One region of the Turicibacter sp. HGF1 genome, then DNA from elsewhere that is predicted to be linked to it. Evidence: riboswitches for the same ligand, from Rfam matches in the RefSeq annotation. Region 1 holds a riboswitch; each other region holds the start of a gene.
The links. A riboswitch is a leader RNA that binds a small molecule or an ion and turns the genes downstream of it on or off. The one in region 1 is predicted to bind lysine.
Positions count from the first base shown of each region.

Region 2: it holds a riboswitch for lysine, as region 1 does, so the genes downstream of both, HMPREF9402_RS11115 (transporter substrate-binding domain-containing protein) here and HMPREF9402_RS05930 (Na+/H+ antiporter NhaC family protein) in region 1, are expected to answer to the same signal.
Region 3: it holds a riboswitch for lysine, as region 1 does, so the genes downstream of both, HMPREF9402_RS12810 (YfcC family protein) here and HMPREF9402_RS05930 (Na+/H+ antiporter NhaC family protein) in region 1, are expected to answer to the same signal.

Region 1 is NZ_AEXQ01000060.1:71,305-76,674, forward strand. Features, by position in the region: gene HMPREF9402_RS05920 (tetratricopeptide repeat protein) at 1-794, opposite strand, end outside; gene rlmD (23S rRNA (uracil(1939)-C(5))-methyltransferase RlmD) at 1,219-2,625, opposite strand; lysine riboswitch at 2,878-3,050, shown strand; gene HMPREF9402_RS05930 (Na+/H+ antiporter NhaC family protein) at 3,208-4,815, shown strand; gene HMPREF9402_RS14525 (hypothetical protein) at 5,239-5,370, shown strand, end outside.
Region 2 is NZ_AEXQ01000113.1:14,485-19,854, forward strand. Features, by position in the region: gene hrcA (heat-inducible transcriptional repressor HrcA) at 1-414, opposite strand, end outside; gene trxA (thioredoxin) at 613-927, opposite strand; gene HMPREF9402_RS11105 (amino acid ABC transporter ATP-binding protein) at 1,110-1,850, opposite strand; gene HMPREF9402_RS11110 (amino acid ABC transporter permease) at 1,860-2,621, opposite strand; gene HMPREF9402_RS11115 (transporter substrate-binding domain-containing protein) at 2,624-3,436, opposite strand; lysine riboswitch at 3,513-3,680, opposite strand; gene HMPREF9402_RS11120 (endonuclease MutS2) at 3,793-5,370, opposite strand, start outside.
Region 3 is NZ_AEXQ01000132.1:3,306-8,675, forward strand. Features, by position in the region: gene HMPREF9402_RS12805 (M20 family metallopeptidase) at 1-733, opposite strand, end outside; gene HMPREF9402_RS12810 (YfcC family protein) at 859-2,292, opposite strand; lysine riboswitch at 2,568-2,741, opposite strand; gene proC (pyrroline-5-carboxylate reductase) at 3,038-3,844, opposite strand; gene HMPREF9402_RS12820 (alpha/beta hydrolase) at 3,975-4,751, shown strand.

The sequences.
Region 1 (5,370 bases):
GGATTTTCAATAAAAGCAACTTGCACGTCTATGGCCTCTTGAATTCGACCACATTTGCGCAAAACAATCCCTTTAAGAATAATGTGAGCTGCCCGAGTTAGAGGTTGGGGCGTCTCTCCCTCTCTTAGTGCTAAGTCAATATGATTTAACGCTAAATCAAGTTGGTCGACCTGAAAATATCCTTTGGCTAAATTATAAAGAATTTTATAACGATACTCCGTCATATCTGGGCTTAGTGAATGAAGGCTAATCTTCAAATAAGAAATGCTCTCTTCATACATTCCCATTTTCTCCATATTTAAACCAATCCCACGGTACAATAACGTTGGATTTTGATGACTTAAAGAAGCGTAGGAAATCGCCAACGAAAAGTGTTGATTCGATTCAATCCATTGACTTTTTTGTTGATAATCAACGGCAATTAATTCTTCTAACTTTAGGCCTTCTTCATATAGTTCATACTGTGCCACGACTTTTTTAAATTTTTCATATTCAGTTGATAAGGTTTCCAATCGACAGCGCTCAGACACCCAATCCTTTGCCTGTTCAACGGCCGATTTTTTAAATGATTCTAGTGTAAACTCTTCTTGTAAAGCCCCATCTGATAACTCCAAAAGAATGCTATAAATCAACTCAACTGTTTCATTAGGAATAATGCGGCGTCCATTTTCTGCCATACTAATATAACTACGAGAAATACCATACGCCTGAAAAGCCTCTTGCTTAATATGATATTGACGTCGACACCATTTGATTTTTTCTGATACTTCTAAAAACAATTGCTTCAACTCCATCCAATCTAAATCATCCTGAGAATTTAAGTCTTTTTGAGACTAAGACATCCTATAAGTATCTATTCTCAACTCCACGAGTATCGCTAAAAATTTTCCAAGTATGAAAAACTTATTTTAAATGATAGATATAACCTAACTCTATTTTACAACAAAAAACATCATTTTTCTTGGTTTTAATGATAGAAAATAAACTTCTCATCCTCTTAATATTCTAATTCATGATTCATCTCTTCTAAACCTGTCATTTTATGCATTTAAATTTCACTCATCTAAATCATCTAACAACAAAAAAAGTCAAGAACATTACAATTTAAGTAATCTTCTTGACTTTAATTCTAGTCGCAAGGTCTATGCCTTTAACCTTATAAAATTATCTTTTATGACGCTTAAGATAAAATTTATGATGTCGATTCAGTCTCCTAAATTAACGACGTGAATCTTTTTTTACTTTTTCTGATTTATCCATACGAGTTAAACGAACAACCGCTTCAACATGAGATGTTTGAGGGAACATATCAATCGGTTGAATATAATCTACTCGGTATTTTTTTGTTAACTCTTTTAAGTTTTTAGCTAACGTTGATGGATTACATGATACGTAGACAATACGTTTTGGTTGGACACGTTTTAACATCTCAATTAACTCAGGCCCCATTCCCGTACGAGGTGGATCGACGATAACCACATCTGGTTTGAACCCTTCATTTGTCCATTTTGGCACGATTGACTCTGCTTTACCAACCGCATAATACGTATTATCAATGTTATTTAATTTTGCATTTGCTTTCGCATCAATGATAGCCGCACGAGTAATATCCACCCCACGTACTTCACTTGCCTGATCAGCCACCCATTGACCAATCGTTCCAACTCCACAGTAAGCATCTACCACTTTTTCAGTTCCTGTTAAAGAAGCAGCATACTTCACTTGATTATATAACTTCACTGTTTGTTCTGGATTTAATTGATAGAAAGCGCGTGGTGATAAATTAAATTTAAATTTACCTAAACGATCTGTAATAAAATCTTCTCCCGCTACTTTAATCATATCTGGTCCAAAGATTTCATGCGTGTCATCAGAATTATAGTTGACATAAACTGACTTCACTTCAGGACAATACTTCATTAAATCAAGCGCTAAAGAATACATCTTCTTGAAGTCTTTATTCGCTAATACAAACGTCACTTGAATCTCACCTGTTCGATATCCACGACGAACGACAATGTGACGAGCTGTTCCTTTTTTCGTTTTGGGTGCATACGCAAAAACTTTATAATCATCTAATAAATCAACCGCGTGATTCACGACTTTGTTGATTTCTTCGTATTGAACCTCACAATCTGTGACATTTACTAACTCTCGTGAGTTCATGCTATAGAATCCGACCATCACACCATCTTCATCATACCCAACTGGCATTTGAGCACGGTTACGATAATTATATGGATTATCCATTCCCATCGTTGGACGGATATCTAATTCTTCAGGATCTAAATTGGTGTAACGTTCAACCGCTTGCCAAATGGCATCGCGTTTAATACGCAATTGTTCCGGGTAGGTCATATGTTGTAATTGACATCCACCACATTGTCCATAAACCTCACAAGCTGGTTGACAACGATGTCTTGATTTTTTCTTAACGCGTACTAATTCTGCTTCTGCATAACCACCTGCTACACGTGTACAAGTTGCCACAACTTCTTCCCCAACTAATGTTCCTGGGATGAACACCGCTTGTTTTTTATAATAACCGATTCCCTCACCGTTAATCCCGATGCGTTTAATCGTCACTAAAAATTCTTGACCAACCTTTAAAGGTGACATATTCATAAAAAAAACCTCCAATGCTTTTAAGCTACCCTTTATCTTACCACATTCGTGATTATTTTACATATCTTATTCGCAGATAGTTGACAAAATCCTCTCTTATTCGCAATAAATACACTGAGATGATGATCTTTCATTTATTATGTTGCAATGATACGTAATTTTATACCATTTTTACTTATTTATAACAATTCATATTGACTCTACAATAAAAGATGCTACAATAGGGATAATTGAATACGTCTCTGTTCTCTTTGATGAGTTAGAGGTGCATGGCTAAAGAGTAGGAATTTCGAGAGTGACGTCTAAGACAAATTCTAAAAGGTATCCATGCCGAAGTGAAAATAGTGTCCGCTATTTTTTGCTGGGGTTAGATTGAAGAAGTCTAACACTGTCACTGCCTATGGTAGTGGAGAACTAATGATCGGAGAGTTAAATAATACGTGTATCACTAAGGGATCTTTTTTTAGCTACCCCATTATTGAGCAATGTATGAGTTTAACTCTGCATTGCTCTTTTTTTTATAACTTTCAGAGCCGGACGAGATGATTCAATCAAAGTTCAATATAAAAGGAGAGAATGAAAATGGTTGGAACCATCTATGCCTTAATTCCGGCAATCCTCACAATTCTTTTGGTTATCATCACACGTCGCGTTATCTTATCACTAGGAGTCGGTGTCATCTGTGCTGCTTTAATTTTATCAGCATTTAGCATCGGAGATACCATCTCAACCCTACTCATCACTTTTAGTTCTCTAGTCATTGAAGAGGATGGACTTTACGGATTCTTAAATGAGTGGAATATGTCCATCATCTTCTTTTTAATCGCCCTAGGTATTATTACAGGCTATATCGTCTTATCAGGAGGGGCCACTGCTTTTACAAAAGCCATTATTCGTCGCGTTCAAACACGCGAAGGGGTACAATATACCGCTGCTATTTTAGGAATTCTGATTTTTGTTGATGACTACTTCAACGCTTTAGTCGTTGGAAATGTCTCAAAACCATTAGCCGAAGCACAAAAAGTATCGCGAGCTCGTCTCGCTTATATCGTTGATTCAACGTCAGCACCTATTTGTGTCATTTCCCCCATTTCAAGTTGGGCAACTGGAATCATGGGTTCTATGGCTGTCATCTTAGCAGGAGCAGGCATTTCTTACAGTGCCTTCTCAGCCTTCTTAATGACCATTCCTTATCATTTTTATGTCATCACAACCCTCATCATGGTCTTCGTTGTCATTCGCTTTAACTTAAATCTTGGATTAATGAAAAAATACGAAGCCGACACGTTACAAGGAAGCGACAGCTCAATTGTAGGCAGCGAACTATCGAATCCCCATGAAAAAGATGTTGAATCTTCAAAAGGAACGATTTGGGACTTAATTCTTCCTATTCTAACCTTAATTATTGTCACGGTTGGAACAATGGCTATCACCGGAATTCAAGGGGCACAATCAGTCACTGATCCTGAGTTTAACTTCTTCTTCACCGTCCTTGACAACATCGCTCTCTCTAAAGCACTTCGTTATGGAGGAATGGCTGGATTAATCGTTTCAATGGGACTGGCTTATCGTCATGTTTTAAACAAAGAAGTCACACTACCTGATTTTTTAAAAGCTTTTATGATAGGAGCTCGCTCTATGTTTGGAGCGATTGGAATTTTATTATTAGCTTGGGCGATTTGTGAACTAGTTGGAGCCTTAGATGCTGGAGGCTATTTAGCTTCAGTGATTACAAGCACCAATATTAATCCAAACTTTATTCCAGTTGTCATGTTTATAGTCGCAAGTTTTATGGCTTTCTCAACCGGAACATCTTGGGGATCATTCGGAATCTTACTTCCAATTGCGGGAAGTGTTGCCGCAGCCATCGACTTAAATCTGATGATACCGGTTATGGCTGCTGTCTTATCGGGTGCAATTTTTGGAGATCATGCGTCACCGATTTCAGATACAACCCTTCTATCAGCCACTGGGTCAGGTTGTGACCTCGGAGCTCACTTCAACTCCCAACTCCCTTACGCTCTATTATCAGCAGGTATCGCTGCCTTAGGCTATATGGCGTTTGGGGTGACAGGGACTTTAATGACGTCTTACATCGTCATGGCTTTAGGATTTGCTTTGGTAATTTTCTATGCTCGACGTCAAAACGTTAAGAAAGTTGAAAACCTACACTTAATGCCAAATGAATAAGAAATCAAAACGGGAGAATATGACATAAATTTAAAAGGAGTCAATGAACAGGGGGGAAACTGATTCAATGACTCCTTTTTATTATATTTCTAAGAGAGGTTGAGAATTGGAGAAAAGATTTATCATCTTGTACTAAACATAACATAGGGGGAGAGTTACGTCTCATACAAGTACATTATGGGAACACTTTTCAAATCTTAAACAAAATAAACAAACTTTTTTAAAATTTTATTTTCTTCCTTTTATAGGATTTAATGTTTCAGATGTTGCAAAATCTGAAGAGGAAACTGAGGGCTTTATCATCACAATGATAAACTTTAAAATTCAACGAAAATCGTCATAAATTTTAAAATAACTAATAAAGTATAATAGGAAACAAATTACCTATACTAATAGTATTTCGAATAAAAGGAGAGACTCTTCATGGAAAAAACAAAAACTTTCCAACTTACCGAAAGTCAATACAATCTAGTCGAAGAATTACTCGAAATCGCACCCGGTCATACCGAAGCTGAAAAACTCATTTCTGCTCTTGAACTTGCCGTCGAAGTCGGG
Region 2 (5,370 bases), on a different contig from region 1:
AATTTTTTTGACTCGACTGTAATCATGAGAGGGACCTAATAAAATTGACGTATAATTCGTTAAACTTGAGAGCAATTTAACCGCTTCTTTAATGGTTGTTTCACGTTCAAATTGTTTTTGATTTAACAATTGTTTAAATATTCCTACTTCTGGTGTTGTCTCCATAGGTTCTTCTTTTACAAGGTAGTCTACGTAATAACGATATCCCTTTTGACTCGGGATCCGACCACTTGACGTATGTGTTTTTTCAAGAAAGCCCAAATCTTCTAAATCTGCCATTTCATTTCGAATCGTAGCAGCTGAAAAATTCAGTTCTTCTTTTTTAGATAAGACGCGCGAACCTACTGGCTGTGCCGTGTGTATGAACTCTTCTACAATTGCCTTTAAAACAAGTATTTGTCGTTCCGTTAGCAATGTAAACACCTCTTTTAGCACTCGTTATCATCAAGTGCTAATACCATTATATATAACCTTATTAGCACTGTCAACTCATTAGTGCTAATTTTTTATTTTTTTCAGAAGTCTAACTTCAGCAACCGTCTACCTTGATTAATATTCTCATTTCATGCTATTTCATACAAAAAAAGACACTCCTAGGAGCGTCTTTTTGAATTATTTATGCGATTCAATTAATGATAATAACGACGCTTTTGGTTGGAATCCAACTGTTTGCTGAACTGCTTGACCGTCTTTAAATAAAATTAATGTTGGAATTGACATCACTTTAAATTGTGACGCAACACCTGGACAATGATCCACGTTTACTTTAACAATTTTAGCAACACCTTGTAATTCAGTCGCTAACTCTTCTAGAACAGGCGCAATCATCTTACATGGTCCGCACCAATCTGCATAAAAATCAACTAAAACTAATCCAGTTGCAATTTCTTGAGCAAAATTTTCTTCTGTTGCATGAATAACTGCCATGTTTATTTCCTCCTCTAATACTTCTTGATAGTCTATCATAAGTATATCATATTACCATGAAATTACAAATAGATTGCACTTTCACCCAAATATTATTTCACATTTTTAGACACCTATCCCCATAACTTTCTAACAATCCCTTTATTTTAAACAGTAAATGGAGCGCCAACATGATCCTTTAACTAATTTAAATATCGGCGTAAAAATTCTTTCGTTCGTGCCTGTTTAGGATTTACAAAGATTTCATCTGGTGTTCCTTCCTCAGCAATCACCCCTCGATCCATAAAAACAACTCGATGACTCACCTCTTTAGCAAATCCCATTTCATGTGTCACCACAATCATCGTTAATCCATCCTCCGCTAATTGTTTCATGACTTTTAAAACGTCACCCACCATTTCGGGATCAAGGGCACTTGTCGGTTCATCAAATAACAATACTTCTGGTTCCATACATAAAGCACGCGCAATGGCTACACGTTGTTTTTGCCCCCCTGATAATTGTGAACTACTTGCATGAGCAAATGATTTCATTCCGACCTTCTCTAAATAAAACATCGCTTTTTCGATCGCCTCTTCTTTTCTTCGTTTCAATACTTTTGTTTGTCCAATGACACAATTATCAAGAACTGTTTTATTTTGAAACAAATTAAAACTTTGAAACACCATCCCGACTTTAGTTCGGTATTGATTAACATTAAGTTCTCCCTTTAAAATATCCTGGCCTCGATATAAGATTTCACCACTATCTGGAATTTCTAATAAATTAAGGCATCGAAGTAGAGTTGATTTCCCACTTCCACTTGATCCAATAATCGTAATAACTTCTCCTTTATCCACATGAAACTCTATGTTTTTTAAAACCTCTAGTTCTCCAAATCGTTTTTCTAAATGATGGATGTTGATCATCGTATTTTCTGCCATACTCTCCTCCTAAAGATTTGCCATTGGAACCGTTTGCGATGATGGAAATGAAGTTTTTTTCACGTTCATTTTCTTTTCAATCCAACCTAAAATTTGTGCTGTAATTGTCGTTAACACTAAATAAATGAGGCACGTAATAAAAAACGTCTCAGAATATAGCATCACACTTCCTGCTACTGATTTAGATTGGAAGAAAACTTCAATCACCCCAATGACATTTAACATTGAACTATCTTTAATATTCACAATAAATTCATTTCCAATAGAAGGAAAGGCGTTTTTAATCGCCTGAGGTAAGATAATGTACATCATCGATTGAAAAGCGGTCATTCCAATACTTCTAGCGGCTTCAAGTTGCCCTTTATCCACTGACTGAATACCTGAACGGATAATTTCTGCCATATAAGCCCCAGTATTAACCGAAATAATCACAATCCCTGCAGTTAATGAACTCCACCCTAGAATAGGACGTAAAGCATGATATAAAAACATCGCTTGCACCATCATTGGAGTCCCTCTAAAAAACCAAACGTAAAGACCTATCAAACAGTGCATCATTTTTTTTAACACTTTTACACTTTTTAAGTCTCTTGGTTCAATTGTAATCGCACGCAATCCCCCTAGAACTAACCCAATAACTAAGCCTAACATCGTTCCTAAAAAAGCTAAAATGAGTGTCATTTTAATTCCATACATGAACAAATCAAAATTTTTAACAAATAAAGAAAATGATTTATTTAAAAAGCCATTTTGAGTGGTTAAGAACATCATAATTATTCACCTGTTGGCGCACTTTCGCGAGATTCTGTCATCCATTCATTTCGAGTCGAATCTGAAATATTATCTAAAGCAGATTGAACTTGATTAAAGAACTCTGTACCACGACTGCCTTCTTTTAATCCAATTGAAACAGATGTATCAATATCAAATCCTTTACCTTCTGCAAAGTGAACAATAGTCAAATCTGGATTAGCTTGAATGACCCCTTCGGCAACGGGTAATTCAGCCGTAATAGCATCTGCTTCATTTGATTGTAAAGAGACCACTAACTCAGGATAAGAAGATTTAGGTGTTAAGTGATTCACCCCTTCAATTTGGTCAATTACCGTATCATAATTAGTATTCATCTGTCCAATCACATTTTTACCACTAAAATCTTGAATAGATGTTGCATGAACTAAATCATCGTCTGCACGAACAATCAGTACCATTTCTGATTCAAAATAAGGTGTCGTAAAATCAATTCCTTGTTCACGTTCCTCATTAGCGGTCATCCCAGCAATAATCGCATCAATTTCTCCCGATTCTAGTGATAATTGCAAACCATCCCACTCTAATTTTTTAATCACTAACTCTTTTTCCATGCTCTTTGCAATTTCATTTGCAATTCTCACATCGTATCCATCACAAAATCCTGCTCCACCAATTGATACACTTGTCTGTGTTGGTGCTGACGTTTGCCAGTTAAACGGAGCATAATTACATTCCATTCCAACCGTAAACGTATCTTTTGAATTACTTGTAGCATTCCCGCTACATCCTGCAAGCAAAATACATCCTGCTAACGTTACAACTAATTTTCTCATATTAAAATCTCCCCTTTGATTAAAATTGATTGTAACAAAAAAAGTCGTGCTATTAACACGACTGAAAAAAAGTCCTCTGTTTAATAGCTCCTCTTCAAAACTGAAGGAGTGTTACAGGTATTTCCTGCAACCCCAAGTGACGTATTTGCCAATACGAAACTTTCGGCGATGATTACCTTTCCAACATTTCCTCACTTGCCAGCTCCCTGTTGTACTCTGATGCAACGCTACCTCTATACGATTTTTTTTGTCCTCTTATAAAATAACATGATTTCCATATAATGTAAACTTTATTTTGAAAAATATATTTTCACAAAAAAATCTATCCCGATTGACTCGAGATAGACAGGACTCCCTTATTTTAATTCAACAACCGTTGCTCCAGTTCCACCTTCACCGGCTCCCCCAAATCTAAAGCTTGCAACGTGTTTATTTTGTTTTAAATATTTATGAACCCCTTGGCGAAGAGCTCCCGTTCCATGACCATGAATAATCGTAATCGTTTGATATCCAGCCAATAAGACATCATCAAAGTATTTATCAAGCATTAACATAGCATCTTCATAGCGTTCTCCTCGTAAATCCAATTGAATTCCGACATGGCTATTACGTTTATGAACCATTTGCCCTTTTTTTGTTTCCTTTTTCTGAACCGATTTACGTAAATATTGAAGATCTTCAGGTTTAATGTTCACTTTCATCATACCCAGTTGAACCATCCATTCTCCATTTTTGGTTTGCTCAATCAGTTCACCTTGACGATTTAAAGATAAAACCATCACTTCATCACCTGGTTTTAACGGCTGTTTATTTTGAGCCTTTTTCTTAAATTGCTCTGCTTGTTTCGCCTCTGCTTTCTTTAATGACGTCAATTTTTCTGTTAACTCATGATCTTTCATTGATAAATCAGCCATTTTTTTCGCTTGACGTAAATCCATCACAATTTGTTCTGCTTCTTCTTTTGCTTGGCGAACACTTTCAAATGCTTCTTTTTTGATATCCTCTAAGACTTTTTCACGTTCTGCCTCAAATTTTGCCAGTTTTTGCTCATATTCTTTTTTCATTTCTTCAACTAATGTATTTTGTTGCTGAAGATGTTGAATCTCCTGATCTAATTGTAATCCACGATCCTCAAGTTTTGTAATTAAATCCGTCATTTCTGTTCGTTCACTTTCAACATATGAACGAGCTTGATTTAAAATGGCCTCTTTTAATCCTAAACGTTTTGAAATCTCAAAGGCATTTGAACGTCCAGGTACTCCAACAAGTAAACGATACGTTGGGGAAAGCGTCTCAACATTAAATTCAACCGATGCATTAATCACATCATCTTGCTCATAAGCATAGGCCTTAAGCTCAGGGTAATGCGACGTCGCAATCGTACGCGCTCCTCGAACCTTAACATAATTTAAAATCGAAATAGCAAGTGATGCGCCTTCTTTCGGATCGGTTCCTGCCCCTAGCTCATCAAATAAAATCAAGCTATTCACTGTTAAACGTTCCATAATTTTAACGATATTTGTCATATGAGATGAGAACGTTGATAAACTTTGTTCAATACTTTGTTCGTCTCCAATATCAGCAAAAACATGATCGAAAATAGCCAATTGTGATGACTCGTGTGCCGGAATTAAAAGACCTGCTTGTGCCATCAACGTTAGTAATCCCACCGTTTTTAACGTAACAGTTTTCCCCCCTGTGTTTGGACCTGTGATTACAATCGTCGTATACTCATCTCCAAGTTCGATGTCATTAGCCACAACAGACTTTTGATCAATTAAGGGATGTCTAGCAGCCACTAAACGGATAATCCCTTTAGTATTTATTTTAGGACGCGTTCCATTAATTAAACGGGCATACTTTCCTTTTGCAAACATGAAGTCAATTTCTCCAAGAAGCTCAACATTTAATGACAGTAAGTCAACAAACTTCTT
Region 3 (5,370 bases), on a different contig from region 1:
AGTATTCTTTCGTTGCTGCACGAATATAAAATTGTGCTGTGGCATGTTCTGGTACAATATTCGCTGCTACCCCACCATTTGTAATGATCCCATGCATACGAACATCTGATTTAACATGTTGGCGTAATGCATCAATTCCATTAAATAATTGAATAACAGCATTTAAAGCGTTGATTCCATTCTCTGGGCTCGCTGCTGCATGAGAAGGACGTCCTGTGTAATCAAATTGTAAAGCTTCCATTGCTAAAGATGTTCCACTTTCTGTTGTATATCCATCCGGATGAACCATCATAACAGCATCCATCTCATTAAATAATCCTGCCTCAGCCATGGTTACTTTAGCGCCATTTGTTTCTTCAGCTGGCGTTCCAAAAACATAAACTTTTCCACCAACTTCATCGATAATTTTACTCAATAAAACCCCTGCTCCAGCACTCATTACACCAATCATATTATGACCGCATCCATGACCTAAATCAGGTAATGCATCATACTCACATAAATAAGCGACAGATAATCCAGGTTTTTTACTATCGTAAACCGCTGTAAATGCTGTTTCTAATCCTGCAACACCTACTTCAACTGAAAAATTATGTTCTTTTAAAAATGAAGTTAATGTATTTACAGCTTCGAACTCTTGGTTTCCAAGCTCAGGATGATCATGAATATAGTCACTCATTTCCCATAATCTTTGTTTAAGCTCTTCACTAATTTGCAATAATTGTTCTTTCATAATGCCCCTCCTGTATACAAAAATCTATTGATAGATTTCTTCTTATTCTAATTCATTTTTCATTTTAAGTTCAACTATAGTTTACTAGGCATTCTCTATAAAGAAAATGCCTAGCAAAATTAATATTATGACCAACCCATTAAAATAGCAATTGTAATAAAGATAATAGCAATTACTCCAAAGATAACTTGTAGTGGTAAAATCCATTTAATCCATTTTGACCATGGGATACCTGCTACCCCTAAACAAGCCATTAAGACTGCACTTGTTGGGAAAATCGCATTTGAGAATCCATCACCAAATTGGAAAATTAAAATTGATGTTTGCGGTGTAATTCCAACTAACTCACCAAGTGGCGCCATAATCGGCATTGTTAAAGCTGCTTGTCCTGAACCTGATGAAATAAAGAAGTTAATAAACATTTGAACAAAGAACATGACATATCCCGCAATTAACGAAGGTAATTGACCGATGAAGTTTGATAATTGGTAAAGAATTGTATCAATAATTTGACCATCTTGTGCAAGAATCACGATTCCACGAGCAAATCCAACCACAATAGCTGCTCCAATCATATCTTTTGCTCCACTTACAAACGATGTTGCCATATCATCAAAACTTAAACGTCCAATAAATCCTGCCACGATTCCTGTAGCTAAGAATAAAGCCGCGATTTCTGGAATAGCAAAATCAAATTTTAGTACTCCAACGACAATTCCAGCTAAACAAACTAAAATCGAAGATAAAATAATTTTATGTCTTACTGTAAACTCGATATGTTCTTCAGTTGATTCTTTTAATGCTTCACGACGTGACTGATCAATTTCATAAACGGGACTTAATTCTGGATTACGTTTGATACGACGACCATACCACATTAAGAATAGAATAGATGCTAAAGTTGTAACTGCCCAAATTAGAGTACGGAATCCCACACCTGATCCAGCTTGAACATTTGCAATACTTTGAGCAACCCCTACTGAGAATGGATTAATCATTGCTGTAGCAAAACCAACAATACATCCAACATAAGAAATAGCCATCGCCATAATACTGTCATAACCTAAAGCTAAACAAAGTGGAATCAACATTGCAATAAATGGAATTGCCTCTTCCGTCATTCCAAAAACTGCGCCACCTAATGAGAATAATCCCATAATAAACGGAATCATTAACATCTCTTTTCCATGGAACGATTTAACGGCACTTGTAATTCCAGCATCAATTGCACGTGTTTTTGTAATAATAGCAATTGCTCCACTTACGATAAATAAAAAGGCAATAATTTCTGAAGCTCCTACAATTCCTTCTAATGGAGCTTGTAATAAACTAAATAATCCTTGCGGTGATTGCTCGATGTATTGGAACGATCCATCCACAACGACTGTTCGACCTAAATCATTAACCACTCGCTCATACATCCCAGCTGGTAATATCCATGTTGCTACGGCAACGATGACTAAGATAAAAGAAATAATAACTAGCGTATGTGGTACTTTAAATTCTTTTTTCGCACCTGCCTCAGTTTCAATACTTCTGGCTCTTCTAAGACTTAACATATATTAATCTCCCTTCAGGTTTTTAACATCCAATAAAGCATTGTCCCCATCTTTTCTTGGATGGTATGAGGTGCAAGAGCTTCACAATAAAAAAAGTCTTGAGTATCACTCAAGACTTTTCAGAAATAATCACATAACGTGCGTTTACTTTTGAATGCTCAAATGATAGCCCTCCACAATTTTTATGGTTGGCTTTAATAAAAAAAAGCCTTGAGCAAATCACTCAAGACTTTGAATTTTAATATATCATTTAATCGATATACAATGCATTCATCTTAAATGATAGCTCACCACAAAATATTTTGTGACAGTGTTAAGTATATTTTACATAACACCAGCTCTATCACCTTAAAGTATCGATGATAGGCTTCGGCGAGAACTCCTTTCCTATTGCGTCTACGTCTTCACTCTTCAATAGTACTCTTAGTTACCGCACCTCTATCTAAAACCTATTTATTTTTTAATTAATTAAATCATAAACTATATTCTATTCTTTTGCAAGTGTAAATTTATGTAACTATCCAATAAAATTTCTATTTTATATTTTTTTAATAAATACACTATAGAGAGCTAACTATAATAAATTTTTAAAAATGAGATGTCCTTAATGAGTATTAAAGAAAAAATTCATGAAATGGAAATTCATCATAAAGAACAACATCATGAGGAAAAAAAATTTGAGAAAAAAGAAGATAAATTATATAAATAGCCTATAAAGACACGCTAGTTTTAAAGCGTGTCTTTTTTATTTACTCATTTTTTTAGATTTCTTTGCACAAGCTTCCATAGCATTCATAATACTTGCTCTAAATCCCTCTTGTTCTAATTTAGCAACTGCCTCAATTGTTGTGCCACCTGGTGAACAAACTTGATCTTTTAATCCCCCTGGATGCATCCCTGTTTCTAGTACCATTTTCGCCGCTCCAAGCACTGCTTGTGCAGCAAATTCGTAAGCAAGATTTCGTGGCATCCCTTGTAAAACAGCAGCATCAGCCATTGCTTCAATCATCATATAAACATAAGCAGGTGATGATCCACTCACAGCAATAACGGAATCAATTAATGCTTCAGACACCACTTCACATTTTCCAAAACTATTAAAAATAGCAATCACTTGATTTAACTCATTTTCTGTAACATTGCGATTTGGTATAATTGCTGACATCGCTTCACCGACTTGTGCTGGTGTGTTTGGCATTGTACGAACTACCTTAATACTTTTTTGAAAATAGTCCTCAATCATTTGAAGTGTTGGTCCCGCTGCAATACTCACAATAATGGTTTCTTTATGAATACTTTCTTTAATTTCATCAATAATAGCGGGATATAAATATGGCTTAACTGCTAAAATAACAATTTGACATAAATTTGCAACGTCTTGGTTTGAAGTTGTCCCATTTATTTTATAATCTTCAACAAATCGATTAACTTTTGTCTGGCTAGGATTAGACATCAAAATATCATTTGATAATATTAATTCAGATTTCAATAATCCTTTTAACATCGCCATCGCCATATTACCACTACCAATAAATCCAACCGGATACTTCATATTTCATCCTCCTTTATTTTATTATAGTCTTTTATTCATACTTCTCAATAATAATAAAAACGTTTACTTAACTATTCATTGCCTTCGTGGTATAGTAAGTTTAGTAATCATACTAGGGGGGGATTTTTAAATGATGAAAGCTATTGAGTTTGTAAGAGATGGATTTGTTTTACGTGGGACTGAACACCTTCCTAATCAAATAAGTTCTTCTATTCCAGCTATAATTTTATTTCATGGTTTCACAGCTAATCGTTGTGAATTTGGATTTAGCTTCGTAAGATTGGCTAAACGATTAGAGACTGCTGGTATTGCAGTTTATCGCTTTGATTTTATGGGAAGTGGTGAAAGCGACGGTGATTTCTCAGATATGTCTGTAAGTACCGAACTTGAAGATGCCCATGCTATTTTAAATTATGTTCGCTCACTTGAGTATATTGACTCAAAGCGTATTGGTGTTCTTGGAATGAGTATGGGTGGCTGCGTTGCTAGTCTATTAGCAGGACTTCGTCCACATGATATTCAGTCACTTTGCTTATGGGCACCCGCTGGTTTTATTCCTGACATGGCTAGAAATGGATTTTTACTTGGAAAACAAATAACGGAAGAGATAAAGGAATCTGGTTATCTTCCATGGGGAACTCTACAAGTCGGTATGAAATTCTTCACTCAAGATATTAACTTACACGTTTATGAAACGGCACAGAAATTTGAAGGATCTGTTTTATTAGTTCATGGGGATAAAGATTTAACTGTTCCAATCGAGACTTCTTATGAATATTTGAAATACTACAATAATCGAGCACAACTCATTACAATCACCGGTGCAAGTCATGGATTTGAGACTCTTAATTACTTAGCATTATTATTTGAGTCAACAGAATCATTTTTTAAATCGCAATTACTTTAGGCAGGGAGTTTCCTGCTTTTTTGGTGCTTAAAATAGTTATCATATCAAAAATTTAGCTTACATAAAAATTAATGAAAGGGTGTGTTAACTATTGAATTTTCAGTTTATCATAGAGTATATTTATCAACTTTTTTTATTAAGTCCTTACTTATTTACCTCAGTAGTTTTAGTTCGATGTGTATATTTTTCTTGTCGCAATAATGAATCACACGAATTAGATTTATCTAAAAGTTTATGGGGAATTCTTATTATCACCCTTTTAACCTTGATGGAGTTCTTTATTCCTGGTATTTGGGACCTAAAAATCTCACACAATGTAATAACCCTCTTTTTAACAATTGATTTAGTATTAATCTGTCTTGTCACTATATTCCATAACAGTAGCGAAAGCAAAAAGAAACTAGTTTATTTACTTTCTATTCCTGCTCTACTAACCTGTTTAATCCTATTGAATATTATTGCTTTTTAGACAAAAAAAAGAGTGTTAGTACCCCTACTAACACTCTTTTTTTGCTCTTATCTGTCCCACTAGTTAAGAGAAATAAATAAACGACTAATTGAATAACATAACACTAACCCAAAAACTTACCCCTAAGTTTCTTTAATAAATAAAAAACCT